DNA from 2 places in the Mycobacterium sp. IDUB_9 genome. Region 1 is predicted to be linked to the other one. Evidence: riboswitches for the same ligand, from Rfam matches in the RefSeq annotation. Region 1 holds a riboswitch; the other holds the start of a gene.
What was found. A riboswitch is a leader RNA that binds a small molecule or an ion and turns the genes downstream of it on or off. The one in region 1 is predicted to bind glycine.
Positions count from the first base shown of each region.

Region 2: another riboswitch for glycine. It lies ahead of gcvP (aminomethyl-transferring glycine dehydrogenase); the one in region 1 lies ahead of ACZY08_RS01620 (L-serine ammonia-lyase).

Region 1 covers NZ_JBVAXU010000001.1:303,831-306,863, forward strand. The annotation lists gene dnaK (molecular chaperone DnaK) at 1-530, opposite strand, end outside; gene ACZY08_RS01620 (L-serine ammonia-lyase) at 688-2,085, opposite strand; glycine riboswitch at 2,139-2,239, opposite strand; gene ACZY08_RS01625 (oxidoreductase) at 2,517-3,033, shown strand, end outside.
Region 2 covers NZ_JBVAXU010000009.1:95,906-98,938, reverse strand. The annotation lists gene gcvP (aminomethyl-transferring glycine dehydrogenase) at 1-1,565, opposite strand, end outside; glycine riboswitch at 1,720-1,818, opposite strand; gene ACZY08_RS27610 (MerR family transcriptional regulator) at 1,925-2,545, opposite strand; gene ACZY08_RS27605 (bifunctional nuclease family protein) at 2,792-3,033, opposite strand, start outside.

The sequences.
Region 1 (3,033 bases):
TCGAACGTGCCGCCGCCCAGGTCGAAGACCAGGATGGTCTGTTCCTTGCTGCCCTTGTCCAGGCCGTAGGCCAGGGCGGCCGCAGTCGGCTCGTTGACGATGCGCAGCACGTTCATGCCGGCGATCTGTCCGGCTTCCTTCGTGGCCTGACGCTGAGCGTCGTTGAAGTACGCCGGCACGGTGATGACCGCGTCGGTGATGTCCTCACCGAGGTAGGCCTCGGCATCGCGCTTGAGCTTCATCAGCACACGCGCGCTGATCTCCTGCGCTGTGTAGTTCTTGCCGTCGATCTCGACGGTCCAATCGGTGCCCATATGGCGCTTGACCGAACGGATGGTCCGGTCGACGTTGGTGACTGCCTGGTTCTTGGCGGGCTGGCCGACCAGCACCTCACCGTTACGCGCGAACGCGACGACGGACGGGGTGGTCCGGGAGCCTTCAGAGTTTGCGACGACGACGGGGTCGCCGCCTTCCAGGACCGCCACGCATGAGTTGGTGGTCCCGAGGTCGATACCGACCGCACGAGCCATGGTGTTGCCTCCTGATAGAGATATAGGGTCTGAGCGGACTGCGCTCAAGCTTGCTCCGGGCGAGCATAGATTGTCAACCCAGACTTGAGTCACCCACACTCAACTTGCTGTCGAACACGTCAACGGTGGTTTCGGCGGATTTGTTCCCGGGTGGTGCTCAGCATTCGACGACGTTGACGGCGACGTTGACCGCCAGCCCACCCATGGACGTCTCCTTGTACTTGGCACTCATGTCCATTCCGGTGGCGCGCATCGTCTCGATCACCTGATCCAGGCTCACCCGGTGGGTGCCGTCGCCCCGCAGTGCCATGCGGGCCGCGTTGATCGCCTTACCCGCCGAGATGGCATTGCGTTCGATGCACGGGATCTGCACCAGACCGCCGATCGGATCACAGGTCAGGCCGAGGCTGTGTTCCATGGCGATCTCGGCGGCGTTCTCGACCTGTTGCGGTGTGCCGCCCAGGATTTCGGCCAGACCTCCGGCAGCCATGGACGCCGCGGAGCCGACCTCACCTTGACACCCGACCTCAGCCCCCGAAATCGAGGCTCGCTCCTTGTACAGCGAACCGATGGCACCGGCGGTGAGAAGGAAGCGCACGGTCGCGTCGTCCGGATCCGCGATTCCTGCCGGGGTGTAGCGCAACGCATAGTGCAGGACCGCCGGAATGATCCCGGCCGCACCGTTGGTGGGCGCGGTCACGATCCGGCCGCCCGATGCGTTCTCCTCATTGACCGCGAGTGCGACCAGGTTCACCCAGTCCTCGGCGAAGGCCGGATCACGCTGTGGGTCTTCGGCATTGAGCCGGACGTACCAGTCCTTGGCGCGACGGCGGACCATCAGGTTGCCCGGCAGGTAGCCGTCCCGGGACATCCCGTTGGCCTGACACGAGTCCATGACCTCACGGATGCGCAGGAGACGGTCCCGCACCTCGGCTTCGCTTCGGGCCATGCATTCGTGGCGCATCATCGCCTGGCTCACCGACAGTCCGTCGCGCTCGGTCAGGGCGAGCAACTCGGCGGCGGTGTGGAAGGACCCGTCGGCGTCTCGTTCCGTCTCGCAGCGGACCGCCTCGGATTCGGCGACCTCGGATTCGGAGACGACGAAACCGCCGCCGACCGAGAAGTAGGTCTCACGGTGGACCGTGTCACCACCGGACGAGAGTGCCCTCAATGTCATGGCGTTCGGGTGCTGGGCGAGCCGGCGCCCCGGGTGCAGGTGCATGTCGGATTCAGTCAGCGCGATGGCGGTCCGGCCCGCCAACAGGATCGTGCCCTGGCCGCGAATGGTCGCAAGGCGCCGTTCCATCTCGTCGGTCTCGATCGTCTCGGGCCGGTAACCCTCCAGACCCAGTAGAATCGCCGGCATCGTGCCGTGCCCGGCACCCGTCGCCGCCAGCGAGCCGAACAGGTCCACCGTGACCTCGGCGACCTGCCCGACCACATCGCGACCGACGAGTTCGTCGACGAACAAACCGGCTGCCCGCATCGGGCCGACCGTGTGTGAGCTCGATGGACCGATCCCGATCGAGAACAGATCGAACACGCTGACCGCCATGAGATGACTCCAATTTCGGGCATCGCGGTTACGCGATGCATCGTGTGGTGACACCTCCCCGCTCTGTCCTGAAACCTGAGAGCTTCGGCGCATGGCGCCGTTTCCCCTTCGGTAAGCGCGGCGGATACGCACGCTGTTCTCCAGAGTTGCCTCGGCACTGCGGTATTGGGCCTGAGAGATTCCCGGAGAGGACTTGCACCTACGGCACCTCCGGACTCGGAGGTTCTCCCACAATGCGTCATCGACATTTTGAATTGTGTAACGGATGCTACTCCCGGCCATGAGCGGCGCCTGTCGATCTGACTGGGTGCATTTTCCTGCGATCTGGATCCTTTGGAATACCTGCGCCCGGCGCGCGGTTACACCGTCCGTCCAACAAAACTAAACTGATCGTACAGTTCAGTTAGACACCGGAACAGGTGGTCAAAAACATGAGCGTTTGGTTCATCACCGGAGCATCCCGCGGATTCGGACTGCAGATCGCCCGCGACGCATTGGAGCGCGGTCATCAAGTAGTAGCGACCGCACGCGACGCGGCTGCCGTCACCGCAGCCCTCGGAGAGAACGACAGCGTGCTCGCAGTGGCCCTGGATGTCACCAACGAGGAGCAGGCGCAACAGGCGGCAAAGGCCGCCGTGGATCGTTTCGGCCGCATCGACGTCCTGATCAACAACGCGGGGCGCGGGCTGCTGGGCGCTGTCGAGGAGGCCACCGACGCCGAGGTACGGGCCGTCTACGAAACCAACGTGTTCGGGCTACTGACCGTCACCCGCGCGGTCATGCCGGTGCTGCGGGCACAACGGTCGGGCACCATCGTCAACATCTCCTCGGTCGGCGGATTCGTCGGCTCGCCGGGCTGGGGTGTGTATGCGTCCACCAAGTTCGCAGTCGAGGCCATCTCTGAGGCCCTCAACGCCGAACTGAAGCCGCTCGGCGTGCACGCCATGG
Region 2 (3,033 bases), on a different contig from region 1:
AACGGGTGCTGACGGCCGAACTCCGGCCAGGTGATCGGCTCCATCTCGGCGGCCGCATTCAGCTTCATCGTGCAGGAGCCCAGCGGAATCATGCTGCGGTCCAAGGCAATATCCTTGTCCGCCAGCATCCGGAGGTAGCGCATCATCTCGGTCTCGGTGCGATAGGAGTTGAATGCCGGATGCGTCAGGAACTCCGAGGTACGCGTAACAATGCCGGTGGCCACCGGCTCGGCCGGCGACACCCCGAATGCCTCCAGGACCGCGGCCACATGGGCTTCGGTGGTGACCTCGTCGCAGGACACCGACACGTGGTCGGCGTCGACACGCCACAGGTTGATTCCCTTGATCTTGGCGGCCGCGATCACAGCGTCGGCGCGTCCGGGGACCCGGGCCAGCACGGTGTCGAAGTACTCGTCGTGCACCACCGCGTCACCGAGTGCACCCGCGATCGCGGCGGCGTGGCCGTGCACGCGGCGGGCGATCGCGGTCAGCCCCTCGGCGCCGTGGTAGCTGGCGTACGTCGCCGCCATCACGGCCAACAGCACCTGCGCAGTACAGATGTTGCTGGTCGCCTTGTCCCGGCGGATGTGCTGCTCGCGGGTCTGCAGCGCCAGGCGGTAGGCCGGCGACCCGTCCGCGTCGACGGAGACACCGACCAACCGGCCCGGCAGCTGCCGGGCATGCTTGGCGTGCACTGCCAGATAGCCGGCGTGCGGACCGCCGAATCCCATTGGTACACCGAACCGTTGGCTGGTCCCGAAGGCGACGTCGGCGCCGACGTTGCCCGGCGGCTTGATCAACGTCAGCGCCAGCAGGTCGGCACCCACCGCAACCAGTGCGCCACGCTCATGAGAATCGGCGATCAGGCGCGTCCAATCCACGACGCGGCCACTCGCACCGGGCAGCTGCACGATGACGCCGAAGAACTCGCCCTCGGGAAGGCCCTGGCTGAGGTCCGTGGTGACGATCTCGATGCCGAGCGGCTGTGCGCGGGTCGCCAGCACGGCCGCGGTCTGCGCGTACACATCGGTGTCGACCAGCAGTCGGTTCGTCTTGGATTTGGTCGCGCGGTGCATCAGGGTCATCGCCTCGGCCGCGGCGGTGCCTTCGTCCAGCATCGAGGCGTTCGCCACCTCAAGTCCGGTCAGGTCGGACACCATGGTCTGGAAGTTGAGCAACACCTCGAGCCTGCCCTGGCTGATCTCGGGCTGATATGGGGTGTAGGCGGTGTACCAGGCGGGGTTCTCAAGAATGTTGCGCCGCAACACGGCGGGCGTGAAGGTGTCGAAGTAGCCCTGGCCGATCATCGAGACCGCGGTCGTGTTGGAATCGGCCAACGCACGCAGCTCGGCAAGTGACTGCTCTTCGGTGGCAGGCGCCGGCAGACCCTCCAGGCCCGGGGCGACCCCGTCGGAGGCCAGCGCGTCGAGAATGCCTGCCGGCAGCGCCTTCGCGGCGAGCTCGTCGAGGGATGCCACGCCGATCACTTCGAGCATGGTGGCAACGGCGGAGGCGTCGGGACCGATGTGACGATCGGCGAAACGCGATTGATGCTGGTCGGACACGACACTCTCCTGAGGCGCAGACGTGTTGAGACGTCGTAGGCGTCCCTCTCCCTCTGTCGTCGACCCGGTCCGGGCGCCTGAGAGATTCAGCCCCGGTACAGGACCTTTCCCCATGGGCGGGTGCCCACAGGGGCACCACTTTCCAGAGGCATCGGGGCCTGGCGCGGTCCTGGGTGCCTGAGAGGTTGACGGAGAGGTATTGCTCCTTCGGCGTCCGTGGCTGGCTGTCACGAAACTCTCCCGCGCGAGGGCGATGCGTCGGCAATTCTACCGGCCGCGCACCGGTATTCGCGAACGGACGCACAGGTACCCCGGAACCGTCGGCCCCGGGGTACTAGGTGTCTGCTTGCGGCGGGAACTCAGCCGATTTTGCGATCGCGGCTTTTGCGCCGCGACGCCAGCTCGTCCTCGGGTGACGCGATGGACTCGCCACCGTCGGCGCGCTCGCCCGGGAAGTCGGCGATGGTGCCGGTCAACTCACGCATGGCGCCGGACACCGCGATCCCGAACACGCCCTGACCGCCCTGCAGCAGATCCACGACCTCTTCGGCCGAGGTGCATTCGTAGACCGTGGTGCCATCGGAGAACAGGGTGATGTTGGCCAGATCCTGCACGCCGCGCTGGCGCAGGTGGTCGACGGCAACCCGGATGTTGTGCAACGAGATTCCGGTGTCCAGCAACCGCTTGACGATCTTGAGGACCAGGACGTCCTTGAACGAGTAGAGACGTTGGCTGCCCGAACCGGCCGCACCCCGGATGGATGGGACCACCAGGGAGGTGCGCGCCCAATAATCGAGCTGCCGGTAGGTGATGCCGGCGATCTGGCAGGCACTCGGACCGCGGTAACCGACGAGCTCGTCAGGCACCGAATCATCGGGGAACAGACCACCCTGCACGGGTTCGCCAGCCGGCCTGACAGGCGGCTCCGCGCCGCTCCCGGTAGCCAGATCCAGCTCTTCCTGCCGTGGCGTGTCACCCACTGTGAATCCTCTCGCCGATCGAACTCGCCCGCACCGTAGTGCCATGTCCCGCACCGTAGCCATCTCTTCTGCGGCGGTTTGCTGCGCGCTCGAATGTGTCGAGCATACGCTTCCCGCCGAGCCCTGATTGCTGGCTGCGATGAAAGTATGGCGCCCGATTTCCCGCCCGATTGACTCCCGCGCCGCGTGTCGACACCGATATGCCCAGTTGAGACGTATCCGTGACCTGCAAGGCGCGGGCGACGGTCATGTCGCCTTGAAGTCGTCCGGCGAAACGCTGTCCAGGAACTCCTTGAACTTCTCGACCTCGTCCTCAGGCACACCGCCGGTGCCGCCATCTTGATCGTTCTCGTCGGGAATCAGCAGGCCGGCCTCGGCGAGCACCGCTTCCTCGACATAGATCGGCACGCCGACACGCAGAGCGATCGCCACCGAGTCCGAAGGCCGGGCCGACACCGTGATGTCGCGGTCGAAGATCAGGTCGGCGT